DNA from 2 places in the Brevibacillus sp. FIR094 genome. Region 2 is predicted to be linked to the other one. Evidence: a T-box and tRNA genes for the amino acid it is inferred to sense, from the RefSeq annotation. Region 2 holds a T-box; the other holds one or more tRNA genes.
What was found. A T-box is a leader RNA that pairs with one kind of tRNA and senses whether it is charged. The one in region 2 lies ahead of ileS (isoleucine--tRNA ligase), so its partner is inferred to be a tRNA-Ile.
Positions count from the first base shown of each region.

Region 1: it encodes a tRNA-Ile, which carries the amino acid that the T-box ahead of ileS (isoleucine--tRNA ligase) is inferred to sense. The anticodon was not compared.

Region 1 is NZ_JBEAES010000022.1:98,306-105,389, reverse strand. Features, by position in the region: gene ACQ5DJ_RS19640 (DUF3995 domain-containing protein) at 1-276, opposite strand, end outside; gene ACQ5DJ_RS19635 (TetR/AcrR family transcriptional regulator) at 384-899, opposite strand; gene ACQ5DJ_RS19630 (GNAT family N-acetyltransferase) at 1,116-1,571, opposite strand; gene ACQ5DJ_RS19625 (YjcG family protein) at 1,650-2,159, opposite strand; gene ACQ5DJ_RS19620 (hypothetical protein) at 2,305-2,463, shown strand; gene ACQ5DJ_RS19615 (alpha/beta hydrolase) at 2,466-3,170, opposite strand; gene ACQ5DJ_RS19610 (phosphatidylglycerophosphatase A family protein) at 3,348-3,941, shown strand; tRNA gene ACQ5DJ_RS19605 (tRNA-Ile) at 4,358-4,434, shown strand; tRNA gene ACQ5DJ_RS19600 (tRNA-Val) at 4,460-4,535, shown strand; gene ACQ5DJ_RS19595 (hypothetical protein) at 5,264-5,410, shown strand; gene ACQ5DJ_RS19590 (hypothetical protein) at 5,675-6,730, shown strand.
Region 2 is NZ_JBEAES010000021.1:81,571-106,705, reverse strand. Features, by position in the region: gene ACQ5DJ_RS19390 (LCP family protein) at 1-189, opposite strand, end outside; gene ACQ5DJ_RS19385 (NAD(P)/FAD-dependent oxidoreductase) at 427-1,356, shown strand; gene ACQ5DJ_RS19380 (NUDIX domain-containing protein) at 1,371-1,853, shown strand; gene ACQ5DJ_RS19375 (MFS transporter) at 1,919-3,292, opposite strand; gene ACQ5DJ_RS19370 (mandelate racemase/muconate lactonizing enzyme family protein) at 3,308-4,459, opposite strand; gene ACQ5DJ_RS19365 (TraR/DksA C4-type zinc finger protein) at 4,446-5,219, opposite strand; gene ileS (isoleucine--tRNA ligase) at 5,373-8,150, opposite strand; T-box leader at 8,197-8,464, opposite strand; gene ACQ5DJ_RS19355 (DivIVA domain-containing protein) at 8,535-9,026, opposite strand; gene ACQ5DJ_RS19350 (RNA-binding protein) at 9,127-9,900, opposite strand; gene ACQ5DJ_RS19345 (YggT family protein) at 9,913-10,176, opposite strand; gene ACQ5DJ_RS19340 (cell division protein SepF) at 10,208-10,633, opposite strand; gene ACQ5DJ_RS19335 (YggS family pyridoxal phosphate-dependent enzyme) at 10,676-11,374, opposite strand; gene pgeF (peptidoglycan editing factor PgeF) at 11,395-12,225, opposite strand; gene ACQ5DJ_RS19325 (YlmC/YmxH family sporulation protein) at 12,307-12,585, opposite strand; gene sigG (RNA polymerase sporulation sigma factor SigG) at 12,746-13,525, opposite strand; gene sigE (RNA polymerase sporulation sigma factor SigE) at 13,675-14,397, opposite strand; gene spoIIGA (sigma-E processing peptidase SpoIIGA) at 14,400-15,362, opposite strand; gene ftsZ (cell division protein FtsZ) at 15,598-16,746, opposite strand; gene ftsA (cell division protein FtsA) at 16,873-18,126, opposite strand; gene ACQ5DJ_RS19295 (small basic family protein) at 18,269-18,616, opposite strand; gene ACQ5DJ_RS19290 (DUF881 domain-containing protein) at 18,619-19,365, opposite strand; gene ACQ5DJ_RS19285 (DUF881 domain-containing protein) at 19,386-20,096, opposite strand; gene ACQ5DJ_RS19280 (cell division protein FtsQ/DivIB) at 20,119-20,904, opposite strand; gene murA (UDP-N-acetylglucosamine 1-carboxyvinyltransferase) at 21,037-22,293, opposite strand; gene murB (UDP-N-acetylmuramate dehydrogenase) at 22,309-23,214, opposite strand; gene murG (undecaprenyldiphospho-muramoylpentapeptide beta-N-acetylglucosaminyltransferase) at 23,317-24,420, opposite strand; gene spoVE (stage V sporulation protein E) at 24,500-25,135, opposite strand, start outside.

The sequences.
Region 1 (7,084 bases), on a different contig from region 2:
AGCGGCACAGACAATGCATCCCCATTGAATCAAAGAAGGGGCTATAACGGGCGAGAGATAACCGCTCTGGGCAAGCAAAAGGTAAGCGGCACAAGTCAACAAGCAAGCAACGACGATGGTTCCGCCTTTCCGAGGGGAAAAAGTCCGACGAGAATGATCGGCTGTTGTGGGAATGACAGAATCGGTCCCCCATTTTCCTCCGAAGGCCCAATAAAAATGGAGCAAGGATACTAAGACTAAGAACAAAGCAGATGAGATAGGAAAAACATGCATCATGGGAATGCCTCCTACTGATTCGTAATGATTTTTGTGAAGATACGCGTCCGTATGTTTTGGGTAAAAAAATCCCTGCGCAGTATAGTCTGTCAGGCAGAGAGGGTTAATCAAATCCAAGTCATAAAATGATGCAAGGGCTCGGACATATCAAAAGGCGCTTCTAGCTCTCTGCGCACGAGCCAACCAATATAGAGGAGGTATGCGAGTTGAGCGCGTGCCATTGCATCAGCGGGAGCCAGCCCTTTTTTCTCATACAAAGAGGCAACGAAGTCGATCCTACGCTTCTCGATTTCCACGAGACGTTTGCAAAGGGCAGGATTTTGCTTCGCCCAGTTGTACATAGCGGCTTCGATTTTTCGCTCGCTACTAAAAACGCTCGACAACAACTGTTCCAGCGACATACTGTCCGCGTGTGGCGCTCGAATGATCCGCTCAGTCGCATGCTCCTCCCAATAATCGATCATGGAGTCCAGTAGCGCTTGACGATCTGGAAAGTGATGATAAAAGCTCCCTTTACTGATCTTCAGCTTTCTGGCGAGAGGTTCCACACGAACAGCGTCAATGCCTGCTTCAGCCAACATCTCGAGCCCTGCCCGAATCCAATCTTCACGTACGTATTGCATGGTTCACCTCAAAAGATACGGTATCGTATGTTTCTGGTTCCATGTTATTCCACCGGGTGTGAAGTGTCAAGAAGCATTGAATTGTGTATGGAGAAAGTAGCAGAGGGCTAAGGTGATCTCGGGTACCAATGAAAAACAACCTCGCTTCGCATGATGATCATAGCGAAAACGAGGTTGTTTTTCTATCTGAGGGAATGGAGCTACACGTAGCTTCTGTTATTCGCGAATGGATTTGACCATCGCAATATGCTCGATACCCGCATCATCAAATAAGTCGCCAAAAGGCTCATAGCCGAGCTTTTCATAAAACCGTTGGGCTTGCGTCTGCGCGTTCAGCTTCAGGCTGTCATACCCGTGTTGTTTGGCCAGCTCTTCTATCGCGAGCATGATTTGGCGGCCGAGCCCAGTACCGCGTTCTGTTTTGGCAACCGCCACCCGTTCAATTTTTCCCACCCCAGGTGCGTAGTTACGAACACGGCTTGCGCCCACTGGCTTTCCATCGCGGTAGGCCACAAAATGAATCGTTCCGCCATGCAGTGTGTCGTGCTCATCTATTTCCAACTCTTCCGGTACTTCCTGTTCCTCGATGAAAACGGCTCGGCGTACGGACAGGGCATCCGCCAATTCTTGTTCAGTGGTGACTCGTTGGATCTGGTAGGTTTGCAGGTTCATCGGTATTCGTCCTTTGTTAGAAAATATCCCTCCCTACGACGGATACGCAGGGAGGGTTGATGATTGAGGAAAGGTTGTTTATTTTTTGAGAAGGAAAGTCTGGTAAACGCTCCAGATGCCATCCTCGAGTTGATAAACCAAGTGGAAGCGATCAATCTCGCTGTTCAGGTCAATTTTTGCCATGCTCAGTTGACCGGTTACATCCCGCAGCTCATCGTCGGACAGGTCGCGCCCGATGGTCAGATGCGGTACGTATGCGTAGGTTTCTTTTTCATTCACACACTGATTGGCAATCTTTAAATGCAGCTCGTTAAATGGTTCTTTGTTTTGCACAGCCAAATAGATCACGTTGTTGGTAGGGTGGAAAGAAGATACCCGATGGAAATGAGCCGAAAAGCTGTCGGTAGAGGAGGCAACCTGCTCCAGATGGCTCACCAGCTCAGGAAGCTTGGCTTCGTCCAGCTCAAAGGCTTCCTTCAAACGGATATACGGAGGAACCAAAGCATAGCCTGGGTCATAACGTTTCCGGTAAGAGTTCGCTACTTCTTGCACCTTGCTAGATGGGAATATTACGATACTGTACATCATCAGAACCACTCCTCCTTACTATCTATCATGCTCTACAAGATATTATTTTAACAGAAAATTCTTCATTTGTGTAATGTTAAGCGTGGGTCTGTATATTCCTTGTGTCAAAGGAAAGACTGTGTAGTGCAAGGAGGTGCCGCACTGCATGTATACGGCAATGATGATCACATTCATTTTTCTGGTTCTGCTTCTACTGTCTGTGCTGACCTTCACGATCTTGACTGCGATACGAAAAGGAGAATTCGAAGAAGCACTCGTATCGACTATTAAGGATGAAGGTCCACAAGAAGAACAGCCACGGTAAGTTTACCCGTAAAGCGTCTTAAGCATACGCGGTAGATTGCGCTGCCAGTGGCCCCACGTATGGTCACCCTCAAACGTTTCATAAACGAGGGTGGCTTTTTTCGTGCCCAAAATCTCGCGCAGTTCTTCATTGGCCGCTAGAAGATTCAATGTGCCACGACCCGTGCTTACTGCCGTTTCCTCCGTCCCGATCTCCAAATAAATGGTTTGCGGTACGGAAAAGTCAGCGTCAGCTATCAGACGATTTAACTTTGCGTCCATGGCAATCGACTGGCAGGCAACTTGTCCAAACGTATGTGGATAGTGAAGAGCAGTAAAAAGAGAGACAACCCCGCCCAATGACTCGCCAAGAAGTGTTCGTGCGTTTCCCAAAGGATGTGTAGAGTAATGCGTATCGACATAGCTCACGACTTCATCGGCGAGGAAGCGACGGTAGGCCATATGCTCCTTGCCATCCGGATGATAACGGTCATTCCGTTTACTTTTCTCGACAGGGAGAAAGACAGCGATGATATCAGGCAATTCTTTGTCCTGGTTCAATTGATCCAGCAAAGAAGCCATCCTGCCCATTGCCAAGTAATCTTCTCCATCTTGTACGTAGAGGACTGGATACGAATAGAGTGGCGAGTAGCGTTGGGGTGTGTAGACAACCAGCTTTTCCGGCGTCCCCAAATGCCGGCTTTCCAAGATGATTTCCTCAAGGGCCACTACGGTGTCCTCCTTATTTGGATATTCCTTTCATTATACAGGAGCGAGCGGGCATGCCCAACAGTTTGGGTGCAGGGTCAGTCAGGCTGTGGGCGAAAGATTGTCGCAATTTGGCCAGCGTGTGATACTATGGTAGGAAACGACTTCACTCGATTTGTGGAAGGGGTTGTCTCTTATATGAAGAAGCAAGTACACAGCATCGAAGTCAGAAACGCTGCTCTCGCACGTTTGGCAGAACGCGGAGTGACGCTGGATGATATCGCAGAGATCGTCTATCTCATGCAGTCACCATACCATCCAGATCTCACAATGGCGCAGTGCATCGAGAGCGTGAAAGCGGTCTTGGAAAAAAGGGAAATGCAGCACGCCATCCTGGTTGGCGTTGAGTTGGATACGTTAGCAGAGAAGGGCCTCTTGTCCGAGCCGCTCCAATCCATCATCGCAGCAGATGAAGGACTGTTCGGATGCGACGAAACATTGGCACTAGGCTCCGTATTTGGATATGGAAGTATCGCGGTGACCACCTTTGGACATTTGGATAAGCACAAGGTCGGGGTGATTAAAAGGCTGGATACCAAGTCGGCAGAGGGACGTGTTCACACATTTTTGGACGACCTCGTGGCGAGTGTGGCAGCCAATGCATCTAGCCGCATGGCACATCGGATGAGAGATGAGCAGGAGGCGGAGTTGACACGAAGTGAGGCGTTGAAGCAACAGGAAGCGGAGCTACGTGTCGAGGAGAAAGGGAAAGGGACGGAGCAGGCGGGGTAGGCTAGGGTTGCGATGAGGGAGTTTGTTTCGATCGTTACCTAATTATCTTGTTTGTTGTTGTAACCTTTAGTGGATAGTCTTTTGTCTGGCTGAGCCAATTCTTCACGGGTGTAGCTCATGTGCTTGATGGCGTCATGTTTGATGTGATGCCATCAAGTAGGTAATCCCCTGTTTTGTAGGGGATGTGGGCAGCAGCGGTGAGGAATGGCTTTTTTGTTGGGGGCTTGGGTAAGCACATATAGCTGAAACGAGATGGTCTTGGCTTTTTGCAAGGTAAAAGCAAGACTGATATCACTGGGTTTCTTAGTGTTCTTTTGGTACGAGTGAAAATTTTTACAAGAAATTATTCATTTCCTCTTGAAATCCATTTTACGATGCTGTATAGTAATAAATGTGATCGACGTCCGATACGATTCGGGCCCTTAGCTCAGTTGGTCAGAGCGGTCGGCTCATAACCGATTGGTCGTAGGTTCGAGTCCTACAGGGCCCACCATTAAACGATCACACACATATCCCATGATCCGGTAGCTCAGTTGGGAGAGCACCATCTTGACAGGGTGGGGGTCGCTGGTTCGAACCCAGTCCGGATCACCATATATCGAATGCTGAAACCCTTGGTAATCAAGGGTTTTTTTTATTTTATGCACCTGATTCATTCGCGTCAACAAGTCCAAAAAACAGAGTTGTTGACGGATTGTTGACGGAATCAATCAGACTTGTTTCTTGGATTTAGTTACTGGGGAATCAAAAAGCGAATCAAAATGCTTCGCTGCTTCTTGATCAGCTGAGCGCAGGGCATGACCATATACGTTCATTGTCGTTAAGATATTTGAATGTCCAAGCCGTTCAGAAATGATCTTTGCATGAACGCCTTTTTAATGAGCAGTGTAGCCGAGGTATGGCGCAGATCGTGGAAACGAATATATTTGAGGTTGTGTCTCTTTGTAAATCGGCTCCACCATGTTATGGATACAGTGGTTTTCCGTTCATGCTTGAAAAAACAAATAAGCGTTCCCCTTCTTCCCATAATTCTTCACTTTGCATCCGAGTCTTAGCTGATTGCACTTTAAGGGCCATAACCTCTGGAATAAGGGATGGCGGGATGGATACTTTCCGTTTAGAATTTTTGGTTTTCGGATCTAAGATTTTATTACCAACATCCTTCACATAAGTTAAGGATTGTCTAACGTCGATTGTTCCAACCCCGTCGTCTATTTCGATGTGTTTCCATTTCAGACCTAGTAACTCGCACCGTAGACTACAATGATACGCTCGGTGTTGAAGGCTAGTGGAATACTCATCCACAGAATAAGGATAAACCTGTGAATACCAAACTCGATAAAGAATCAGCAGAAAAAGTGATCGGAGTCCTTGGTGCACTTTGGACAGCCAGCCCGGACCCCAAAGTAAGGGATGCGGCTCATTATGCGGCGAAGGCATTCCGTGATGCAGTAGGCATTTCTAAATAGTGGCACAGCCCTCCTTCGGATACATAGTCTGGGGGAGGGCTGTTTTAATTATTTGTCATATAGCTTAAGTAAAATAAATATTAAAACCCAAAATATACCTCCTAGTATTATGTTGCTACCTCCTCCAAAGAATAATCCGGTAAAGAGTCCTAAAACAACTATTATAAATATTTCTAATAATTTGAACATCGTTATTCATCTTCCTTTTTTAGAATTTGACGTATATAATAACACAGAACAAAAATGGAAAAAGGTGGGAATAATATGAAGAAGTTGGCATCTTTCTTGTGTGTCTGCCTTGCTACAACATTAGTGTTAACTCCTGGGATAAGTCACAATGTATTGGCAAAAGAACGCTTGAAAAAACTAGAAATAGTTGAGATCGCATTAGATGACTCTCGTTCCTCGCGATCGTTAAAAGCGTTGAATAATAATGATAGCGAAGAAACTTATTACTTCATCCATAATGAAGGTGAAGAAATAGATCCCAAAGATATAAAGGAATATATAAAGACTGAACTCAAAATAAATCGCTCGTCTGAAGACGAAGGAGCTGCACCAAAACTGATGGGTGTAGGTGTTTATAAACAAGATGGCACTAGACACGTTGATTACATCTTTGATCAACTAGATGAAGTCCCTTTAGAAGAAATTCGTGAAGAAATTGAAGAAAAAGTTGAACTTGCTGAAAATGAAGGTGCAAGGAATATTATATCATTAAATGCTTCTGCGAGTTCTGATGATGATACATATTCCGATTCTTACACGTATAGAGTGAGAGATGATAATCGAAATGAAATCGCGGGTGTTTATACCAGCAATGTAGACTATATAAGAAAGGGTACATCAACATTAAAGGGAGAGAAAGTCTCTGTTTGGGATGTTAAGTTTTTCAATCAAACAGAACCAAGAAATAATTACCAAACTCGAGAATTAGCAATGAGATATAGACATAGTGGTAGTGATGCTGACGAACAGACAATTCGCTCATATGGGCCATATACAACTGACACTGACTCATCTGCTTCTGTTGGATTATCAGGTTTAGTTCCTTCTGTGAGTTGGACTTTCAACACTAAATCAGCAAGTATTAAGGATGAATCAAGCTTATCCGATAATTATACGAAGTGGATTGTCGATTTTAAGTTAGGAACGAGGACAGCAAAAAGTAACTTTGTATATGAACCAGGTGTTCGTGTAACAAATAACGATGCAGGGATAGTTTTTAAGCATAACCATTATGTTAATTACTACAGAAATCTTGATTCTCAAGCAAAACTAAACACGGGCACCATTGAATTAATATTAACAGACTTGTAATAATTACAATAGCAAACAACCCGCCAGGCTTAACATCTTGGCGGGTTGTTCTCTTACACAAGCAGCTTGGCTAAAATACTTTTAAATTCCGCGATATCAAAATGAACCTGGTCGAAAGTCTCTATCTGATTGTTCTTTACATAGTGGCTCTGGCACATGATAAGTTTGTTATAGCTTATGATGGCAACAGTCCTTCGGGAAGTGTTTTTACATTCATCTACTTTGTCGAAAATTTTACGGAGGTTGCGATTCTCTCTTTCTCCCTTGTTATTTCCTCCAACTTTTTAAAGATTATCGTATCTCCCTTAGTTTACCAATTGTTGTATTGTCAGAAGGAAAATCAGAATAACCATG
Region 2 (25,135 bases):
CGGGTCTACCGTTACAACGTCCAGTGTCTTGTCTAACTGGTTGAGGGCGAAACCTGCTCCTACGGCCAACAAACAGAGGAATAAGCAACTCGCCAAGAGCAGATACATCCGCTTGCTTCGCTGACCACGCTTGATCCGTTTACGCGGCTGTTTTGCAGGAGCTTGAGGCTTGTCATTCTTGGCTTGCACGTTCGGTTCACTCCTTTTTAAAATCACGGGGTCTATAGTGCTTTGGGCTTTTCATTTTTCAATATATTCTGGAAAACTTTCGTCCCATTTTACCACAATTTGCCGCCAAAATGTAGAATTCTGCCGATTCAGCTCGATCGGTTTTCCCTGAGAGTTCTTGCACTTGCGAATCGAAACAGGTAGTCTAAAACTGAGGAAAATCAGATAGATGAATAAGGGAATCGGAGGGACTTGAGAGTGGAACACATACAGGTGCTGATCGCAGGTGGCGGCATCGCAGGGTTGTCCGCAGCAATATGGTGCCAACGATTAGGTCTTTCTTGTCTTCTTATCGAAAAAACGGATAGACTCGGCGGCCAATTGCATCACATTTACAACGAGATTACCGACTTTCCGCCCCATGTATATGACCAGGGAGCTGCCCTTGTAAAGGTACTGATCGCACATCCTTTCATCCAGCAGCCAAACATACGATTGAACGAAGCCATTCTTTCCATTGATCGGGAAACGAAACAGGTCATTACTTCGAAATCTGTTTATCGTGTCGACTATCTACTCATCGCCACAGGAGTTGGCTGCAATGAAATACCGGCCTTAGCTGATTGTCCGAGCGTCCTGTCGCCTTGGTTTTCTACAACTGCCCAAGCGCACACCATCGCCGGGCAAGATATCGCCGTTATAGGCGGTGGAGATCGTGCATTAGAGAGTGCAGCAAATTTGAGCTTGCATGCCCGACAAGTTTATCTGTTGGTTCGGAGCAGTGAGTGGCGTGCTCGTCCCGAATGGCAAAAGAAAATCACAGGCCTACCCAACATCCAAGTCCTGTGGGAAACACAAGTAAGTGACTATCAGGAGGAAGAGGCACGGACGGTTCTGGCACTCACCTCTACTCGCACAGACAATCCGGAGACGATCATAGTCGATTGGATTCTGCCACGAATTGGTGTTCATGGAAACACAGCTGGTTTCGATGGCTTGGACACGTTTGGCGATGACTATTTGCAAACAGATTCGTCTCAACGAGTCAACTCTCCATGGATATACGCAGTCGGAGACGTGAGCAACGGAGCCGCTTATGCGAGTTTGTCACTGGCAGTTGGTCAAGCGATGAAGGCAGTCAAGCATATTTCCTTGCAAATTCAAAACAACAGATCAATGAGCCTGTAGAAGGAGAGCTTTGCATGTACGCTTTTTACGACGGTTTCGGCTTACCTGTCAAGCTAACCTTTTCCCCCGAAGAGTATCGTAACCACCAAGCAGGTCACGTGCTGATCTTCGCTTTTTATCAAGGAAAGCTGTTATTTACTCGCCATCGTACACGTGGTGTGGAGCTACCAGGGGGAAAAGTAGAAGCAGGTGAAAACAGCCTGGCAGCAGCAGTGCGCGAAGTTTATGAGGAAACCGGTGCCATTCTGGAAGGGATTGAGCGCATCGGACAGTACACCATCGACGACTCGATGCGAAAAGACATTTATATCGCAAGAGTAGCGCAATATACAAACCAGCCAAGCGGCTCAGACGTGCTTGCCACCATTGTGTTTGAGGATATCCCGCGAGATGTAAAAGGCAATCAGGAGTTTAGTCGCATTCTGCAAGATGATGTGTATCCCCTCGCACTCGAACGAGCCCTACGTCATCCCTTTGCGGGGTCCCAGCCATCATAAACAGGCCCGTCTCTGTCGCTCCCCGGCATCGTATCCGGTGAGAATGATCGACAGAGACAGCCTGTTTATTGTTTTTCCTTTTCCTTCTTTCCTGACAACACACGCTTGACGAGCTCATTTGGATCAAAGCCATACTTTTCGATGGCACTCTCACGTTGTGCCTCGTGTACCGTTTCTGGTTCAATTCCCAGTACCTCTGATATTTGCCGCCACCCTTTCGTTTCGCTGTCTTTTGCCCCTTGTTCTTGCTGCTCGACCTGCTTGGGCTTTAAGAAAAAGATCGCAAGCACAGCGAAAACGAGCGATAAACCTGCGATTGATAGAAACATGACCGTTCGAGAAATCCCGAGCAACCAAGTAAAAATAGGTGGACCGATCGCAACACCGATAAAACGGACTCCGCTATACAAAGAAGTAATCATGCCCCGCTCTGTTTTTTGCACGGCCCCAACGATCATGGAGTTCAAGCAAGGTAAAATCATCCCGGTCCCCATGCTGCCGATGACCAAAATACCAATCAGGACATAAGCCCCTTTGACAAAGCTAGCCAGAATGTAAGACGTAGCCAGCAAAAACATACCGATAATCACAAACAGACGCATCAGCTTCAGCTTCTTTTTTATGATGATTCCTGTTACATACGCCGCTATACTCATTACGAGCAAGGGAATCGCCAAAAAGAAACCTTTGATGACACCATCGATCTTGTATTTTTCTTCCAATAAATCGGACAGGTAAAACAGTACACCAAACAACGTGAACAAGCAGATGCTCCCGATAAAAAATGCGGGGACAAGCCATTTCCCATGCTGTTTAAACACTTGTGCGATCGAATGCATGTACTGCTTGACGGGGAGCGGCTTCTTATCCTGCTTCTTTTCCTTGGTCAGAAATAAAAACACCAGGAGAACGACACCGCAAATAATCGGAAAAGCTAAAAAGACCATGTACCAAGAAATGAGAGCAAGCAAGGAGCCAAAGATCGGACTTAATACTTTTCCCATCCCGTTTGATGTTTCCAAGAGCCCCAATGCCCTACTCTCCGAAGCGCCATCGAACAGATCCCCTACCAATGCCATCGCGATGGGGGCTGTCCCAGCTGCCCCGATCCCCTGCAAGACTCGCCCTCCCATGATAGCCATATAGGGTTGATCCAGCCACAGCGCGGAAAGCCCTGCGACCAAACCACCCAGACCGTACAGGGCAAGGGAGATGATAATGACAATTTTTCTCCCAAATCGATCTGACAGATAGCCGGCAAAAGGGATAACAATACCTGCTGCAATTGAAAAAGCGGTGATCAACAGGCTCGTCTGTAAGGCAGTGAGCTTCATTTCCGTTTTCATTGTAGGTAGTACAGGGATCAGCATCGAGTTGCCCAGTACCATCACCAATGGAACCCCGACAAGCCCAATTAGGTTTTTCGCATTTTGTGCCATACGAAACTCCTTGTCTTACGCATAAGCGCTACCGTCCCAGCGCAACGCGTTAATAATCTCCCAATCAGGCTCGACGCCAGTTCCAACTCCAGTTGGTAGCGTCACTTCGCCATTTATGGGTCGCAGCGGAAACAATTGTGTAAACGGGTTCTCCATGACATCCCATTCGACAGGCTCAATCGGATGACTATCCATTTTGGTCCATGCCAGCAAGCAAGCTTGTGCAAATAACGTATACAATCGTGCCAGCGATCCGTCAAAGGAATGTGGAGACACGCGATAGCCAAACTGACGGGCCATTTGTAGATGCGTTCGATAATCGTCAATGCCCCCCGTATGCATCAGGTCAGGCTGAGCAATATCGATGGCGCCACCCTCATACAAGGGCAAAAACTGTGTACAACGAATCAAGTTTTCTCCGCCAGCAAGCGGAATGGATAATGACGAACGAAGCTTCACATACTCGTGTGTACGATCCATAGGCATCGGCTCCTCCAGCCAAAGCCAATTGCCATAACGGGAAAAAAGCCCTTCCCACTTCCTTGCAGTCGCACAGTCGTAGCTCTGATTGGCATCTACCGCTACTTGAACTTGTTCGGGAAACAAATTCATCAGTTTTTCGATATGCGTCTGATCCTCTTGAACAGAGCGGCCGCCAATCTTTACTTTCACCATCTTGAAGCCATCGTCTACTTGCTGGGTGACTTGCTTCCATGACTGTTGCATCCAGTCTTCTGTTTCACGGTAGGATTGGAGGGAGGCATATACCGGGATGCCCGAATGTATCTGACCTCCCCACAGTTGACACACAGATAACCCCGCCGCTTTCGCCAAAATTTCCGTAAGTGCCATACTGACACCTGAAGCCGATCGCTGATGCCACTTTCCAATGACATCGACAATGGCTACTCTGTTATCCACCTGCTTACCTAGCAAGTACGGAATGATGCGCTCACTAAAGCCCTTATGAAGCGTCGGCAGCCAATCAATAATTTCTCCCCAGCCATCTATACCAGTCCGTGTGATAATCCGAATGAGATAACTGGTTCGATAACGCTTATACCCATTCGCATCACCGTAAGCTTGCGATAGACGATGGAGTAGCGGATACGTTTCCACGCGCTCAATTTGCAGGTCCAAGACCGCTACCTGTTCATGAGTAGTCATCCATGCCCTCTCGCTCTGCCTGCTCTCCCTCGTAATCATCATAGGAGAGGAAGTTTCCTTTCCCTTCTCCTTTTCTCATGTACTCCTCATACGTCCCGCTTCTCATAAAATGCACACTATCCGGTCCTTGATAGCCTTCAATATCGGTATAACCGATTTCCTCTACGGCTTCTACAAAGCCATCCGGCTCATTGCTCTCGATATACATTTCGTCGTAATCCGTTTTGTCGGGTTCCTGGTACGAAAAAGGCGTGCTGGATGTCCCCCAAGACTCGACAATTTGCCAAGCATCCTCACCGTCAAATCCGTTCTGTCCTTCTTTTTCATCCAAAGATGTACGTCCGAACGGCGGCTGCAAAAACTGTTCCTCGATCGGACGTGACTCGTTGACTGACGGCGCTGGTGCATGCTCCTTGCACGTTTGTGCCTGAGGCAGTGCTTCCAGTCGCTCCACGGGTATTTGCTCTCCACAAACCGTACACAGGCCGTAGGTGCCTTCCTCCATACGCTGTAGCGCCTGATCAATCTCTTTTAGAGTCTCACGATCGAGACTATCTAGGGCCAAATCTTTTTCCCGTTCAAACATCTCACTGCCGATATCTGCCGGATGATTATCGTACATGGCAAACTCCTGCAAAGAGGTTGTCATCGGTTCTCTCATACCATAATGGTCCTGTACGCGGTCTTCCAGTTCTTTTTTCTGTTCCAGCAGCTTTTCCCGGAAGCTGGCCACCATTTTTTGGTCCACGCTGTACACCACCTTTGTTTGGTTTCCTCAACAGGTAGTATGTCTTGCTCCCGTAGGAAATATGACCAACAAAACGTCATGACCGTTTCCCCCAATGAGAGGAACGTTTTTCACAGCAAAAAACCTGCCATCCTCAAAGAGAATGACAGGTTGATCAACCAATTTTTATTCTGTTACATGTGCGTAGTGTTCTTCTACGATATCTGCGCAACGTACGCAGAGTGACGCGTGCGACTCGCGAGTGCCAACATCAGGTTTCACTACGCGGCAACGCTCGCATTTTCCACCGTCTGCGGCAGAAACCACAGCAGCAATGCCTTCGAGTTGTACTGCTTCTGCTGGAGCAGACTCGCTGTGTACATCCACGTGAGCCACGATGAACAGGTCAGCCAGATCGTCCATTGCTGCCAATGTTTTCGCAACTTCTTCCGTTTGTGGGTACAGAGCCAGCTTCGCATCAACGGAGTTACCGAACACCTTGTTGCGGCGAGCTTCTTCCATGGCTTTGAGCACTTCGTCTCGGATCGCCAGGAACGCATCCCATTTGCTCTCTGCTTCTGCTGCAAAGCTGAGATGTTGTTCGTCACCTTCTGGCATATCCGTCAACTGCACACTCTTCTCTTCCACGCCTGGAATGAACGCCCACACCTCATCGGCTGTATGCGGCAACAGTGGAGCAACCAGCTTCACCAGACTGAGCAAGCAATCGTACATCACTGTCTGTGCAGCACGTCGTTTCAAACTATCTGGCGCTTCTACATACAAGCGATCCTTGCAAATATCCAGATAGAACGCGGACAAATCAATGACGCAGAAGTTGTGAACGGCATGGAAAACGGTATGGAACTGATATTCATCGTACGCTTTGCGTGTACGCTTCGCCACTTTTGCCGCTTTCGCCAGAACATAACGGTCCAGCTCTCCCAGCTCTTCGTATGCTACGCGGTCTGTTGCTGGATTGAATCCATCCAGGTTACCCAACAGGAAGCGGAACGTATTGCGGATTTTGCGGTACACCTCAGCGATCTGGTTCAGAATCGCATCGGAAATGCGCACATCAGCCTGATAATCAACGGAAGCTACCCACAGACGCAAGATGTCTGCGCCCATCTTGTCAATAACTTGTTGAGGCACGATGACGTTACCGAGGGATTTGGACATTTTGCGTCCTTCTCCATCCAATGCAAAACCGTGGCTCAGGACGGATTTGTAAGGAGCTGTGCCATACACGGCAACACCCGTCGAGAGAGAAGAGTTGAACCAGCCACGATACTGGTCAGAGCCTTCCAGATACAAGTCGGCTGGCCAAGCAATGCCTCTTTCGCGCAATACAGCCTGGTGGCTTGAACCGGAGTCGAACCAAACATCCATAATATCCGTTTCTTTGCGGAAATCCTTGCAATCGCATTTGGTGCAAGAAAGCCCTTCTGGAACCAGTTCATTTGCTTCACGGGAGAACCATACTTTCGATCCTTCTTTACGGAACAGATCAGCAACATGGTTGATCGACGTGTCGTTAATGATCGGTTCGTTACACGATTTGCAATAGAAGATTGGAATCGGTACACCCCATACACGCTGACGGGAAATGCACCAGTCGCCACGATCCGCAATCATGTTTGCCAGACGAGTTTCTCCCCAATGAGGAATCCATTTTACATTTTTAATCGCTTCGAGCATTTGCTCTCGGAATCCGTCGATAGACGCGAACCATTGCTCTGTCGCGCGATAAATAACCGGTTTTTTTGTACGCCAGTCATGTGGATAGGAGTGCGTGAAGAAATTGAGCTTCAAGAGTGCTCCGGTTTCTTTCAGCTTTTCTGTAATCACTTTGTTGGCATCTTCGTAGAACAGACCTTCAAAGCCTGGAGCCTCATTGGTCATTTTACCTTCGTGATCTACTGGGCAAAGGACACCCAAATTGTACTTTTGACCAATGTTAAAGTCATCTTCCCCGTGTCCTGGAGCAGTATGAACGCAACCAGTACCTGCATCCAAGGTTACATGCTCACCGAGGATGAGTGGAGACTTGCGATCGTAGAACGGATGCTGCGTTTCTACGCCTTCCAGATCTTGACCTTTAAAGGTCGCGAGAATCTCTACGCCTTCCCAGCCAATTTCTTTGCTCGCGGCTTCAATCAGACCGTTGGCTACCAGGAATTTGCGACCATCTACCTTCACTACGTTGTACTCGAGTTCAGGGTGCAGGCTGATTGCAAGGTTTGCTGGCAATGTCCAAGGAGTCGTTGTCCAGATAACAACGCCTGTTTCTGTGTCCAGCTTACCTTTTCCATCTGCTACCTGGAAGCTAACGTAAATAGAAGGAGAGCGCTTATCTTTGTATTCGATTTCTGCATCAGCCAGAGCAGTCTCAGAAGACGGAGACCAGTACACGCAGCGCAGACCTTTGTAAATATAACCCTTTTTCGCCATTTCGCCGAATACGCGAATTTGGTTGGCTTCATACTCAGGCAGCAGTGTCACATAAGGGTTTTCCCAATCTCCGCGAACGCCCAGACGCTTGAATTGGTCGCGTTGCTTGTCGATATAGGACCACGCATACTCTTCACAGCGTTGGCGGAAATCGTTCACTTCGATGCTGCGACGATCCAACCCTTGTGCGTTGATAATCGCTTGCTCAATCGGCAAACCATGTGTATCCCAACCTGGGATGTACGGCGCATAAAATCCTGCCATGGATTTGTAGCGAACGATGAAGTCCTTGAGAATTTTGTTCAGTGCGTGACCGATATGGATGTCTCCATTCGCATATGGAGGGCCATCATGCAAGACAAAAGACGGGCGGTCTTTTGTACGATCTAGCACTTGTTGATAAATATTTTGCTCTTCCCATCCCGCTTGCATCTGTGGCTCGCGGCTTGGCAAATTTCCGCGCATCGGGAAATCTGTTTTTGGTAGCGCTAAGGTTTTGCTGTAATCCATGGCCTGATTCACTCCTTAAATAAATAAAAGCTTTCACTCATCCCCAAAAAGGGACGAGAGAAAGCTCCCGTGGTACCACCCTGATTGAACAAACCCGTACGACAAAAAAGCCTGTATCGGATTCGTTCCACTCACTCATTCGTAACGGGAATGACGCGCTCACTTACTCACCTGTTTAACCATCAAGGTTTTCTGGGCTTTCGGATATTGAACTCCCGGGTGATTTTCTGCGAAAGCAACTGGCCGGGTTTTCACCTTTTCCCGACTCTCTAGACAGTGCTGACTCACATACTCTTCCCGTTCATCGTCTATGATTTGGATAAGTGCCTATTTCGAAAAAGTTGTCTTTCATTATAGTACCATCATTGGTCGAACGTCAATGATTTATTCAACGGTGACAGCCGAATCTGCCTGAGGCTGTTCAATATTGTCCCAATCGCCATTCTCCAGCATTTCCAGCTGTGCTTCCAAAAGCGTCCGAAAGCGCATACGGTAAACCGAAGCACGTTTTTTTAATTCTTCGATTTCGATTGCGATTTTGCGCGACTTCGCCAATGCTTCATTGACGATTCGATCTGCATTTTTCTCGGCTTCTTTTAAGATGAGCTGCGCTTCCTTGCGGGCATTCGACTTCACGTCCTCCGCTGTCTCCTGCGCCACCAGAATCGACTTGCTCAAATTTTCTTCCAAGCTCTTATAGTAATCTACGCGCTCATTCAAAATGGCTACGCGCTCTTCCTGTTCTTTTTTCTCTTTTATCAAGAGCTCAAAATCTTTGATCACCTGATCGAGAAACTCGTTCACTTCGTCAATGTTATACCCACGAAAGCCTGTGCTGAATTCCTTATTGTGTATATCCAACGGCGTTAATGGCACATGAACCCCCCACTTTTCCCGATAATTCGTCTTCAATCATTTCGACAGGATTAGCTGTGTTTCCTGCCGTATTTTACAATTTTTTGCGCCTTGGTCCATCTTATGTAACCAGTCCGACAATCATGCGAAGTCTTCCGCTGCGTGTTGGACCTGCTACCTCAAGAACTTTGAACCGACCATAACCTGCAAGAGAAACCATATCACCCATCTGGAGTTGATAAGATGGGTCTTCGATTACTTTCCAGTTGATTTTTACTTTTCCTGCTCGAATTGGCACCAGTGCTTTTGCGCGAGACATATTGTGTACTTCTCCGATGATCGCGTCAATTCGCGGTGATGGCACGGTGATCGTTTTCTCTACAAGCTTCGTTGCAGGTGGCGTAAACGCCTCCCATGCTACCCGCTCAAACTGAACAGATGTCCGATGAATTTGCGTCACCTGCGCACAGACAAAATCAGCGACTTCTTCTGCAACAATCGCGTAGCTGCCAGCTGAATCTGTCAGCATATCTCCGAATTTCTCCCGCTTCATCCCGACGCCCAGCATCGCCCCCATTACATCTCGATGCTCCAGCACATGAAAGCGCTGATCACCCTTGATTGCCAATAAGGTAAGGCGATAATCCTCAGGCTCGACTGGGAGGTACTCCGGATGGATGATGATACGTACACGCTCGGCACCCTCGTAGCCTCCATAAGGAGAAACCTTCACATCTCTTACTTGTGAAGATAGACTCTGAAAAATCATCAACTGCCTAGGGTCTACAAAATCAGTAAGGCGCATGGCCTGCTTCCGCTCTACTTGCGTCAGCATTTCCAGCGCCCGTTCAACAAAGGGACGTTCTTCTTTTGAAAAATGGTCAAATATGCTCATCGTTTCACTCGCCTACAGGATTTGTTGCAAAATGGCGTACAGGCCAGATTGGGCAAAGCGCAATGCAATCAATGCGACAATCGGGGAGATATCGATGAAGCCGAGCGGTGGAATAAACCGGCGAAATGGTGCCAAATAAGGCTCAACCAATCTTTCCAGTAACTGTCCGATGCCTGTACCTCTCATTTGAGGAACCCATGACATCAAAATGTAAGCAATAATCATGTATTGATATACCGTAAAGGCAAAATTTAAAATCGAAATGACAGCAGTCATTGGCTCACCCTTTTAATTTCGTCTTAATTGGCTACTCTTCCAACACACTGGAGATCGTACCCTGAATATCTACATGGTCAGGCGTGCACACGAAGATCGTGTCTCCGACCTTTTGGATATCGCCGTTTAATGCGTAGACCGTCCCGCTCAAAAAGTCGATAATTCTCTTGGCTTGGTCTTTTTCCACGCGATGGAGGTTGACCACAACGGGTCTACGATGACGCAGGTTGTCTGCGATATCCTGCGCGTCACTGTAATGACGGGGTTCACAGAGAATCAAACGGATTCCCTCCTTTTCCCGTGCTTGAAACGGTACCACGTTATTAGCTCGACCCGTCGGCTGGCGTTTGTGCGAGGATTCTTGCTCTTCTCTTTCCTCTTCAACCGTTGTTGTCTCTTCGATGTACTCCTCGTTTTCTAACCCCAGAAACCCCATCAATTTATTCATAACACCCATACTCTTCCTCCTCTCTTACTCCGTGGTTTGGTCTGTTTTCCTTTACTCCGGCTTGACCAATACCGATCCCAAACGAATATATGTAGCTCCCTCTTCAATGGCTACTTCAAAATCACTAGACATGCCCATAGACAGCTCTTCCACCTGTGCGTGCGGGAATGCCATTTCGTTAATCCGTTGCTTCCACTCATATAAGCCACGGAACACCTGTCTGGCTTCCTCTTCGTTTTCGACAACAGGCGCCATCGTCATTAATCCGACGATACTTATATGTTTCATATTACTGGTTTCGCGCAAAAAAGCCAATACGTCATTGGGACTAAGCCCAAATTTTGTCTCTTCGCCGGATATATTGATCTGCAAAAAGCATTTTACGACATGATCCAACGCTTCACCGCGTCGATTCAGCTCTTGTGCCAAAGAAAGTCGGTCCAGAGAATGGATGTACGGGAATCGTCCCACGACTTCTTTTGCCTTATTCGTCTGGAGGTGCCCGATAAAATGCCAGATCCCTTTATCCCCGTGTAGCTGGTGCTTGGGCAGGGCATCCTGCACGCGATTTTCCCCGATATTCTCTACGCCTACAGCGAGCAAGTCCCCAATGGCATCTGCGTCGACATACTTGGTCACGGCAATAATTTTTACTTCTTCACGTTTGCGGTTCGCCCGATCGCAAGCAGCCTGAATTCTCGCTTCGATGGAATGCAGTCGTTCTTTTAACAGTTCTTGTTCCTTGGTCATAACGAACCCTTCCCTTTCTTCTACAAGTTTTCCTTCCAGCCGATATAGGAAGCCATGCGTCCGGTAGTTCCTTGTATCCCGGCTTCCTTGCGGTGAGAGAAAAACAAGTCTGTTCTGCAGCTTGTACACCAATCCGTGGATAAAATATTCCCTGAAGAAATTCCTGCTTCGAGCAATATCTCTGTATTCAGCTGACGAAGGTCCAGCATATACCGCTCCCCTGTGGAGGAAATGACTGCTTTTTCCCAATCGGCTACACAAGTGCGTACTTGCATCATGATTCGCTCATCGACTTCATAGCAACAGCCGCTAATGGATGGGCCAATTGCGACTCGAATGAATTCTGGCTTTGCCTGATAGTGCTTCGTCATGGCTTTCACCATTTCCTCGGCAATACGGCCTACTGTTCCCTTCCATCCTGCATGCGCAAGTCCGATTGCTCCCGATTGGGGATCTAGAAAATAGAGAGGAACGCAATCTGCATAAAACGAGGTCAGCAAGACTCCTTTTTCAAGGGTAAACAAACCATCCGTTGCAGATATGACGTCCTCTAGGCTTTCTTTTCCCGCACCGCCTGCTGTTACCTGGCATACCCGATTACCGTGCACTTGATCAGCGCATGTCCACGCCGTAAAAGACATTCCGACTTGTTCTGCCAGCTTGCGTCTATTGGCTACTACGTTCGCAGATTCATCACCCACATGCAATCCCATATTAAAAGACCCGTACGGTTGTTCACTTTCCCCGCCTGAGCGAATCGTAAACCCCGCCACTAAGCCAGGAAATTGTTGCTCCCACTCTGTTACCGATAAGATTGACTTATCCTCTACCCTGACAAATGGTTCTCTCATGTTGTCACCTTCCTCATATGGCTAATCATACCATAGCCGAAAAGAAAAGAAAGGCTATCCATGCCTTTCTCCCTTTACTCGTTAGTATTCTTCTCCACCTGAAGTTTTTACTTCAACTTTAAGTGCTTCTTCCATCCGAACAAGCACCACATCTTTCCCGATCTTCACAATATTGCGCCAGGGTATGACATAATCGTTCCCGGCAGAAAAGAAGCCGAGAAACTTGCCTGGTCCCGGTACGACGATAGCCTCTACACGACCGTGACGCAGATCGATCTCCAAATCTGAAATTTGCCCAAGCCGTTTCCCATCGAGAATATTTACCACTTCTTTGGTCTGGAAGTCAGAGATTTTTACCATTCTTCCTCACCTTCTTTTCTCCGTTACTTTCAGTATATGAGTCCAAAGAGGAATATGTCCGCTTCTTTGCCAAAAAGTAAGGCGATTGAAATCTAACTTGTCCACTCGTACAAAAAACCCGAACGGTACAAGACCGCCGGGTCGCCTATTTGGTTTCTCCTTACGATTGAACGTGCTTTTGCATATGGGCAATTGCCGCTTTTTCTAATCGAGAGACCTGTGCCTGAGAGATACCGATTTCCTCTGCTACTTCCATCTGCGTTTTTCCTTCGTAAAAGCGCATGGATAATATCATTTTTTCTCGGTCACCTAGCCGCTGCATTCCCTCACGAAGCGCAATTTCCTCTACCCACGTGACATCTTTGTTCTTCTCGTCACTAATCTGATCCATTACGTAAATCGGATCGCCGCCATCCTGATAAATCGGTTCAAACAATGAGACCGGATCTTGGATCGCATCAAGTGCAAACACGACGTCTTCTTTGGCTACGTTCAATTCCTGAGAAATCTCGATAATGGTAGGCTCTCGCGAATGTTTGTTGGTCAGATTGTCACGCACCTGCAAGGCCTTGTACGCGATGTCTCGCAAAGAGCGGGAAACACGAATCGGATTGTTGTCCCGTAAATAGCGTCGAATTTCTCCGATGATCATCGGTACGGCATACGTGGAAAACTTCACATTTTGTCCGAGATCAAAGTTGTCGATCGCTTTCATCAATCCGATGCAACCCACTTGAAACAAGTCATCCACGAACTCTCCGCGATTGTTGAATCGTTGGATTACGCTAAGCACCAGTCGCAAGTTGCCGTTGACCAGCTTCTCGCGGGCAGCCAGCTCCCCACTTTGCAGGCGCTCAAACAATTCCCGCATCTCTTTGTTTGTCAACACCGGAAGCTTGGAGGTATCTACCCCGCATATCTCTACCTTATTGCGCGTCACGTCTTTCCCTCCTCGAAGCAAGAAAAAAGTCCCTAACCCGGTTGTCTTGAAAGGCCGCGTAACTGACGCGTAGCCGACCAAGAAGGTGGCAAAAACCACCATCTGTTTCGGTTTAGGAACAGTATCCCCCCAAGCTGGGAAAATATGCGTTAGACCATCTTGTTGAATTCTTTTCGCAACCGTTTTATAATTCGCTTTTCCAAACGCGAAATATACGACTGTGAGATTCCCAACAAATCTGCTACATCCTTTTGTGTCTTTTCCTCTTCCCCAGCTAAACCGAAGCGCAACTCCATGATAATTCTCTCGCGGTCAGACAGCTTATCCAGTGCTTTTTTCAGAAGCTTTCGATCCACTTGGTCCTCGATGTTTTTATAGATCGTGTCATTCTCCGTACCCAAAACATCTGAGAGCAACAGCTCATTGCCATCCCAATCAATGTTAAGCGGTTCATCAAAAGATACCTCTGAACGAATTTTATTATTGCGGCGAAGATACATGAGGATTTCGTTTTCGATACAACGAGAAGCATACGTTGCCAGCTTGATGTTCTTGTCTGGATCAAAGGTGTTCACTGCCTTGATCAAGCCGATAGTGCCAATACTGACCAAGTCCTCAATATTGATTCCCGTATTCTCAAACTTGCGGGCGATGTATACGACCAGACGAAGATTGCGTTCAATTAGCATACCGCGGACAGCCGGATCACCAGACGGCAGTCGTCCGAGCAGCAGCTCCTCTTCTTCTCTGGTCAACGGTGGAGGCAATGCTTCACTCCCGCCAATATAATAGACTTCTTCGGCGCGTACACCAAGCCAGAGCAAGATTCGGTACCAGGTCAATTGGAGTTGTAGGCGAAGTTTTACATACATGATTAGCCCTCCTGTTTGAGAATAAAGGTTGATTCTTCCGTATAGGTTTCCATCATGGCTGGGTGCACGATGGCCTGATACTTGCCATCAGCGGCCAATGGGATCGGGTTAAGCCCGATTAACACCCGTTCTGTTTCAAAACGAATCCCGTCTTGCACGACCATGACATGGTCTGGTTTGATTGCGAGTAAGAAATCCATACCTCTTGACACGCTGCGATACGGGATCAAGCGTACCCGAGACTGCCATTCCAATGACAAATGGTCCCAAGATCCGTCCAGCTTCTCCCACACTCCACCGTTTTCATCGGCCTGTCGGAGAAGCGACGGCGGAAGCAAATGAGCGAACATGCGATTCTCCATAATCATAACGGGTATGCGTGTAATTGGCTCGTGTAACTGATTTCCTGTATCCACAAGTCCACGGCAAATGACTTTTTCCCCTGCCAACGTAACGACGACATCGACGAGAAAGGTTTCGATTCTTCGCGGCTCCTGAATCGCACGATAGCTCTTTTTCCCGAGGAAAAAGATCAGGATAAAACCGATCAGGACAATCCCCAAGGTTGGTTTGAAACCAACGCCAAATCCATCATTATGCGTAACAACCAGTCCATTCACAATTTCATTGCGCGGTGCCAAAAAATACTGTAGCCCAAGCACTCCCCCTCCGAACACAAATGCGACAAAGTAAAAAATGATCAAGTTTTGCGCAAACGACAACAACCTCCTGTTCCCAAAAGCAATCCACAGCATGATGACAGAAAAGAGCAGTTTGACCCACCATTGATACATCGGGGAAAACACAGGAAAAAAGAAAAACACCAGATACGCGGAGCCAAACAGAGAGGCAAGTATCATTCTCCACCACACCATGCGCTCTTTGCGAAAATAAGCAGTAAACCAGAGTAACAAGGTATCAATAGCCACATTCAGGAGTAGAATGATATCAAGATACACAACCACTTGCTTTCCCCCTCATCTTTTGACCGACTTGGCAGCAAGCATGTGTCCTAGCAAAAATGGTAAATAGTAGGACGACTTCTATCAGTAAAAGCAGTATATATCAATGTGTATGTAAAGTCTGTCAATTCTTGACGGTGTTTTTTTGGTTTTTTTGTCTAACATTTTTCATCGATTCAACGAAAAAAAGCCTTGTTCCCACTGACGGGAACAAGGCTTTTGACAGTCGTTTATCACTTTAGTTTTTGTTGCGGCGGCGATTGCGCAGGAATGCTGGAATATCCAGATTATCCAGGTTGCCCATGGAGAAGAAGGACTTGTCTTCCTCTTCTTCTTTCGCACGGCTGTTATTCGTATTGGAAACTGGTGTCGGACGATTGCCAGGCGTGTTGATCGGCTGTTGTTGACGACGAGGAGCTTCCGCCGCGCGTTGACTATGCTCGAAGCCTGTGGCAATTACGGTCACTACCAATTCATTTTTCAGATCCTCATTAATCACCGCACCGAAAATCATGTTCACATCTGGGTCCGATGCAGAAGATACGATGTCCGCTGCTTCGTTTACTTCGTACAAGCTCAGGTTAGTACCACCTGTGATGTTCATGAGAACACCGCGTGCACCATCAATCGCAGTTTCGAGCAGTGGGCTGGAAATAGCACGACGAGCTGCTTCAGCCGCACGATTTTCGCCGCTGCTTACACCGATACCCATAAGAGCAGAACCGCGCTCAGTCATGATCGTCTTCACGTCAGCGAAGTCCAAGTTGATCAGTCCTGGTACCGCAATCAGATCGGAAATACCTTGAACCCCTTGTCGCAGTACGTTGTCAACTTCGCGGAACGCTTCGAGCATTGGCGTATTTTTGTCAACGATTTCCAAAAGACGGTCGTTAGGAATCACGATCAGTGTGTCTACTTTTTCTTTCAGAGCAGCAATACCGATCTCACCATGCTGGGAACGTCTGCGACCCTCGAAGGAGAACGGACGGGTTACTACACCAACGGTAAGAGCACCCATTTCCTTAGCGATCTCTGCAACAACTGGTGCTGCACCTGTACCCGTACCACCGCCCATACCGGCAGTTACGAATACCATGTCAGCTCCACGCAGAGCGTTTTCAATCAAATCACGGCTTTCTTCCGCCGCTTTTTTACCGATCTCAGGATTCGCACCTGCTCCAAGTCCACGTGTCAGCTTTTCCCCGATTTGCAGCTTGATATCTGCACTAGAGAGCTGAAGTGCTTGCGCATCGGTGTTCAAGGTGATGAATTCTACACCCTTTACTCCACCTGCGATCATGCGGTTTACTGCGTTGCTACCTCCGCCCCCGCAACCGATGACTTTAATTCGTGCAAAGGATTCCAAGTCCATATCAAATTCCAGCATATTGCTAGTCCTCCCCAATTCAACATAAGAAAACTTCGTGGCTACAGAAGCCTGTCAACTAAACACAATGGAACGAAACGATCCCCGTCTTCGTCATTGTAGTTAAACTCGGTAAAGCGAACTCCCTTAAATAAATTCGCTAAACCAGTTTTTTACTTTTTCCATCAAACCGCCGCCTTCTTTTGGCTTAGACGAGACGGTTTGCTTCTGAGTGCTCTTGAATGAGGGGGTGACGCGAATGCTGCGGCGCTCCATCAACTGCAAGGCATATTGAATCAAACCTACCCCGGTGGTGTAGGCAGGATCTCGCACTCCGATGTAATCAGGAATCGCAATTCGAACAGGTGCGTCCAATTCTTCTTTTGCCAATTCCAACATGCCCGGCATGGCTACGGTACCACCCGTAAGAACATAGCCCCCTGCAATTTCGTCGCGGAAGCCCAATTTGTACACAGCATCCTCGACTAATTGGAATATTTCCGCAGCGCGCGGCTCGATAATATTGGCCAAATCCACTTGCGTAAATTGCTTTTCAACTTCGCTACCAATCCGGTTCACCTTAAACTTCACATCTTCGGATGCTTCGTCAATAAGGGCACAGCCGTTTTTGGTTTTCACTCGATCTGCCACATCTGTATGCGTGCGTAGTCCCAGTGAAATATCGCTCGTAATGTGGTCGCCACCGATGCCGATCACGGTGGTCGCTGCCAGTTTTCCTTGCTCGAATACACCGATCGTGGTAGAACCCGCACCGATGTCGACAAGAACGACACCCATATTTTTGTCATCTTTGGATAGAGCAACAGTGCTAGCCGCAAGCGGTTGCAAGAATATTCCAGCTACACGCAGATTGGTTCGTTGAGCACAGCGAACGATATTATGTACGACCGTTTTCAGCCCGGTCACAATGGTCCCTTCCATTTCCAGTCGGACACCAATCATCCCACGCGGGTCCTTAATGCTCCCTTGTCCATCAACGATGTACTCCTTTGGGACTACCTCGATGATTTCGCGGTCTGGAGGAATAGCCACAACCTTCGCTGCCTGAATTACGCGTTGAATATCTTCTTCTCGTATCTCACGGTCTTCGCTGGATACAGCGACAACCCCTTGGGTTTCATGCAGATCGATATGGTTTCCAGTGATCCCCACATACACTTCTTCGATTGAAACGCCAACCATGCGCTCCGCATGATCAACCGCTTCTCGGATGGCATGCACGGTTTGGTCGATGTCTACAATCACGCCCTTCTTGATGCCTTCTGAGTGTGATTGTCCGACGCCGATGATGTTGATGGAACCATTGTTGATCTCGCCGATCATGACGCGTACTTTGGATGTTCCAATGTCTAGGCTGACTATGAGTTCATTGCTTACCAAACCTGTGACACCTCCCCTGCTACGTCTTTTTTCTTGCTAAAATGAGAACACCTGCATAAATTATTCCACACAGGACAACCATTCCCTTTTTTTCTTATTGATTTTTTGTAAAAAAATGACCATCTTCCCATTTTTCTTCGCGTTACTCTTGCTGATTGATCCATTTGGATAGAACAATTCTCCTAATGACTGCGAGATTGTTGAACAAGCGGACCCCGAAAGCCACGATCGCAGCCAAATACAGATCAATCCCCAAGAACCCTCCGATGAAGGCCAAGCCTGCTGCAAAAAGTGTGTTGAAAAAGAATCCAGACATGAAAATACGAACGTTAAAAGTACGTTCTAAAAACGAACGAATCCCCCCAAAGATCGTATCCAATCCAGCCAAGAGGGCTATTGATAGATAGCTGCTATACTCCTGGGGCACACGCCAATCCAGCAGGAAGCCGACAACAAGACCGACAATCAGTCCGATAAGCGGGAGCCACATGGTTACGAATCTCCTTTTTCTTTCACAGGTTTCATAAATTGAATGACACGTGTTTCGTTATTCGCTGAAATCATCAGCTTGTCCCGTTTTTCTGCCAGCACCTTTTTATTCGCCAGTTGGAAGTTCTCTTCTACGCCCTCCAGCTTTAATGCGGACAACAATACTTCAGGCTCCCCCAATGCTTTTATCTCATACGGAGCCCTGATCGTCCTGGTATCGATTTGGATGACGTCTCCCACATTTCGGATCGCAGTGGTAGCAATCAGTCGATGGCCATTAATGGAAACAGCTTGTGCTCCGTTTGCAAACAGGATATTTACCAACCAGCGCAAATCTTCATCGTCAATCGTATAGTCTCCTACAACAGGCACAGGCATATGCTCATCCATAGCTGGTTGTTCAGGCGTATGGGCATCGACAACATCAATAACGATGCCTTCTCCCTCCATCCCTACCATACCAGCCATTCGGCGAGTCCGTGCCAACTCCTCTTTCATAACGGAGATACTTTCATCTTCACTGAGTGAGGTTTCGTATTGGTAGTACAGCTGATTATACTTTGAAATGTCTGCGAGCAGGTTTTTGTGTTTCTCCAGTTCTTTTTGCAACGTGGTCCGAAGTTCCGCGATGCTGCGAGACTCTTTATGAACAGGATGAAGACTGCTTCGTAATTGCACAGTCAACATCACACCTATGATAGCACTAATAATGGCAAGAATAAATGTGATTTTACGGCTTTTTTGTAACATAGGTAAACGCATCCTTTTATTTAGGAGTGTTTCGTTTTCGCGTCACCAACAAAGGCAGGCAGCTCGACCCGTTCTTTTTTGGCTACGCTTATATGGACAAAATCTTGCAAGGAGTGCAAAACACCTCCCGGCAAGTTCAAAGCACTGTCTAGTGTGTCGGGATTTCCGATCGCTGTTACGACAAACGGAGCGGCAGACTTGATGCCGTTTACGATGATCGTTGGTCCAATGCAACGAATCTCGGAATTGCTCACCACCCGCTGTCCGTTAATGCTGATCGCCTCTGCTCCTGCTGCACGCAGTTCATTGACGACTAGGCGCACATCCTGCTCATGCACGATGTAGTTCGCGATGTCTGCGCTGTTCGCTGCGTTCTGGCTATCCTGCATCGTTATGACGATACCCGGCCCTGCGACAGCGACTACCCCTGCCAACATCCGCGCTGCATCCAGTTGACTGAGTGTCTCTGCAGCCTCCGATTTACGCTCCGCCATCGCTTCTTCCACTTTTCCCACCTGACGCTGCAAATCGAGCAGTTGATTTTCCAGATGCCGATTTTGCTCCTTCTCAGCCAAAATTCGGTCATTCAATTGCGTTTCCTGTTGGAACAGCTGATCATTCATCCGCTCTTTGCGCGTAAGCTTGTTCGTTTCGAAGGAAGTGGCCACTAGAAAGCCAGTAGAAAACGTCACGATGGTTAAATACAAATGAAATTTGCGACGACGACTCATTGTCAACTTTCCCCTTTTTCATTTACTGCTGTGGCTGCTCTTGTCCTTCCTGAATAGGAATAGCCCCTTGAGCACCGTACGGAATAAACCATGGCTGCTCAAACAAAGAGAGCACCCCTTTTGTATTTGACGGCAATTCTTTCACGATCCGCGGGTACCAGTTCATCATCTTGTCGAGCTTGTAGATGACGCTTCTTACTTCATTCCCGTCTCGCATGTACAGCGTGACGCGTTGCTTGTCGTAAACCGTTGGCGTCAGTGTAATATCCGAAATTTCCGCGAGTACATCTGGCGATAACTTCGATAGCGACTTCGCAAGATGGGGAAGGAGCTCAGGTGAGGCCCACGAGCTAATCAATGGCCTGTCCACTACGCGCTTGGCGAAATTAACCTGTTTGAGCACATAGCCATTGTCCAGTAAGGCATAACGGCTTCCGTCCTGCACACTCCAAAAAGCGACGCGCTTTTGTTCGGTTATATGTAGCGTGATCAATCCGGGGAAAGAGCGGCTCACCGCCACATCTTTAATGGCCTCTAATGGTTTCAAGTTATTTCGTACACTGTTCTCCCATACGTTTAGAAACTGCATGTCCTTTTTTAAGCCAGATTGTGTAATGATTTGCTCCGTCGTATAAATATCATTACCAATCACTCGAATCTCTTGCACCTTACTGTAAGGGGAACGGATAAAAACGATGATGAGAATGGTTAGAAAAAACAGCACCAGTAGAATGATCAGCTTGCGGTTACCCCTTCTTCTGGGGCGTTGTTGCTTAACTTGCGGAATGCGTTCCTCATATACCGCCATGGCCGTACCCTTCCTCATGTTTTTTAGGCTCATTGCCCAGAGCAAAGTAAATTACTGGATGCCTTTCGAATAAATGTCATGAAACAAAAACAGGGAAAGCGGCATAACATTATGCCGCCCACTCTCCCTCGGTTAAATCGATACTCGCGATATATCGGCTCCTAATTGACGCAACTGCACTTCCAGCCGATCGTATCCGCGATCGATATGATCGATCTGGTTCACCGTGGTAATACCTTCTGCAGCAAGCCCTGCGAGGACTAAGGCAGCACCTGCTCGAAGATCGGTAGCTTCGACATTCGTAGCGGTCAATTTGTTAACACCCCGAATGATTGCGGAGCCAAGATCTACGTATATAGAGGCGCCCATTCGCGCCAATTCATTCACATGTTTGAATCTTCCTTCAAAAATGGTCTCTTTGATGACACTCGTTCCCCTAGCCTGTGACAGAAACACCATCAGCTGCGCCTGCAAATCGGTTGGAAACCCTGGATATGGCGAAGTGATGATCCGGTCGTAGGCACGTGGACGGGAGGTGCTTTTGATTTCCATTATATCATGGCGGGTCTTGATTTCAACACCGCAGCTACGGGCGACCTCAATCAATGCCATCAATTGCTCAGGCAGTGTATTGGTCAATTCGATATGTCCCTGTGAAATACCGACAGCCAGTAGATAGGTTCCTGTTACAATCCTGTCCGGTATGATCCGGTAACTGACGGAACGCAAGCGAGGCACACCACTGATCTCAATCGTATCGGTGCCTGCCCCTCTGATCCGCGCACCCATTGCATTCAGGAAATTTTGGAGGTCGATAATTTCCGGTTCTCGTGCTGCATTACAAATTCGGGTTGTGCCTTTTGCCAGCACAGCCGCCATCATGATATTTTCCGTCGCGCCCACACTGGGGAAGGAAAGAAAGATATTGGACCCACGCAATTGTTTGGCCCGAAATGTAATGTAGCCTTCCGATTCTTCGATCTTGGCTCCTAGCGCAGTCAATCCAGCCAAGTGTAAATCAATCCTGCGCTCTCCAATGTCACATCCACCTGGCCTGGAAATCGTGACCTCACCCAGACGTGCCAGGAGTGGTCCCGCCAAAAAAATCGAAGATCGCATTTGGCTCATTAAATCATCCGGCACCTGCGGGACACAGACTGACGTTGTATCCAGATCGACACATCCGTCCTCATGCTTCGTATTCGCCCCAAGCAGCGTCAAGATTTCGAGCATGACTTTAATGTCTTTTAGATGGGGGACGTCATAGATATAGAATTGCCCTTCCGCGAGCACAGCAGCGGCAAGAATGGGAAGAGCAGCGTTCTTAGCACCTTGGATCCGAAGCGAACCGGACAGAGGTCTTCCGCCTTCGATCGCAAAAGTCTCCAAACTTTCACCTCCGTGTTACCCCTCGCCCACCACCAGGACTTCCGGATGCAGGTCAATCCCATTTTTCTCGAGAATGGTGCTCCGCACGTGATCAATCAAGGTGAGGACGTCGGCAGCCGTTGCTCCTCCGCAATTCACGATGAAGTTGGAGTGTTTTTCTGAAACCTGAGCTCCTCCGACCCGATAGCCCTTCAGCCCAGCCGCCTCAATCAGGCGACCTGCGTGGTCATTTGGCGGATTTCGGAACACGCTGCCAGCACACGGCATCTGGAGTGGCTGCGTATTGCGCCGTCGTTCCTTATTGGCAGCGAGCGTGGCCGCAATCTCCTCGCTGTCGCCCTTCCGCAATTGAAAACGGGCCTCTAGCACGATCCCTTTTTGCTTTTGCAAAAGAGAAGTCCGATAGCTAAAGCTCAGTTCCTCGTTACTCAACACTTTACTTTCGCCGTTTTCGAAAAGGATCTCGGCATCAATAAGAATACGTGAAAGATCAGATCCGTGTGCCCCCGCATTCATATAGACGGCGCCGCCTACCGTACCAGGAATCCCTCCTGCAAACTCCATACCTGTTAATCCCATCTTGCCTGTCTCCACCGCCAGGCGGATCATGGAATATCCGGCACCCACACACACCTCTTCGCCCCTGAACTCACAGTGGCTTAAGCCCTCGGCCACTTTAAGCACGGCTCCACGTATCCCTCTGTCCCTCACCAGAAGGTTTGAACCGCGCCCGATTACACTCCAAGGAATTTCATGACGATGGATGATCTGCAAGGCTTTTTGCAAGGATGCTTTATCCTTGGGTTGGATTAACAAATCAGCAGGACCCCCGATCCGCCACGTTGTATGATTAGCAAGGGGTTCATCGGTCCACACTTTTTCGATTCCTGCTTGCATGAGTTCATCTGCGATCTTTTTCATTTGTGAACCTCCTGATACGTTTGCTAGGTCGGACCTAGTCTTCTCACGTGTTTGCTCCATACTATGCGTTCGCCCAGATCGGCGTGACAATCGCCCATCCGATCATTTTTTTCGTGTAATCGCCTCTAATTGACGGACAATCTCCGTCGCAGCTTGCGGCATCCCCAAGGAAAGAGCACTGTTTTTCATCTCTTCCCATTTCGCTGGATTGGCAAGGATATTTTCCAAGGAAAGCAGCAAGCTCTCTCCGGTAAGCTCCCGCTCTACGATAACATGAGCTGCCCCTGCGCGCTCCAATCCTCTTGCATTTTTCTCTTGATGATTGTTCGTGACATACGGGGACGGAATCAAGATCGAAGGCACACCTAGTGCTGTTATTTCAGCCAAGGTAGATGCCCCTGCACGCCCAACCAATACATGCGTCGCCGCCAAAACATCCGGCATATTATGGACGAAAGGAAGCACAGAAATGTTACTTGGAAGTGTTCCCAGTTCACGAAGCTGTGCCGAAATCGTTTCAAAATGAACGTCGCCCGTCACATATACAAAATGAGTATCGGCATATTTGCCCAACTGTGTAACAACCGAAAGCACCGCCTCATTTATTGCGCGTGCTCCCCTGCTACCGCCAAAGATCAGCACGATTTTTTTGTTGTTATCCACGCCCAAAAAGCTACGACCCGCCTCTGCGTTACCGTGCATAACTTCCGTTGCACGCGGATTTCCGGTCAGTACCGTTTTGGACGGGGGAAAATGGGCAAGCGATTCTTTGAACGAAACGGCCACCCGTGAAGCTGAACGAGAAAGAAACTTGTTGGTCAAGCCCGGCACTACGTTTTGCTCATGGATGAGAGTCGGAATCCCCAATCGCGAAGCTGCATATACGACTGGACCACATACGTAGCCACCTGTCCCAATTACGACATCCGGTTTGAATTCGCGCAGCATTTTCTTCGCATCTCCAACTGCCCGGACGAATTTCCACAAGGTCTTTAGGTTGTCCAACGACAGCTTGCGTTTCAATCCGCTAATTTCCACGGATTGGAAAGGTATATTTGATCTCGGAACCAAACCTGCTTCCAAGCCTTTTTTACTGCCAATATACAAAAAGGCAGCCTGCGGATTTTGGCGGGAAACTTCCCTCGCCACCGCAAGCGCCGGATAAATATGTCCACCTGTGCCACCGCCTGTTAAGACGACACGCATACGTTCACACCCTTTTTTGAGAAGGAGTAGCAATAGGCTGATTTTCTTGCTTATTGCGTACTCCCCGTTGAGGTTTCTATTATCGAGAAAAACGAGAGATGTTCAATAAGACACCTACACCAGTGAGCATCAGTGTCAATGATGAACCACCGTAGCTTAAGAACGGCAACGTGATCCCTGTCACTGGAAACATCCCTGTCACAACACCAATATTGATGACCACCTGGATGGCAATCATGCCGATGATCCCTAGTGCAAGCAGGCTTCCGAACAAATCTGGAGCCGTAATCGCCGTTCGCATTCCCCTCCACAACAAGAGGAGGAAAAGCAGGAGAATGAGCGTGCCTCCGATAAAGCCAAGCTCCTCCGCGACAATCGAGAAAATAAAATCATTGTAAGGCTCAGGCAGATACAAATGCTTCTGTCTGCTTTGCCCTAGACCAAGACCCAACAAACCGCCGGGACCGATCGCATAAAGGGATTGGATGATTTGATAGCCGGTATTGAGCGGGTCAGACCACGGATCGAGGAAGGACGTAATCCTTTTGATTCGGTAAGGTGCTGACAAAACCAAGCCGATGAAGCCAACAACTCCGATCATCCCCAGTCCAACAAAATGACTGATCCGCGCACCTGAAGCAAAAACCATGACAACTGCTGTTCCCATCAAAACCGTCCCTGTACCCAAATCCGGTTGCAGCATGATCAAGCCAAA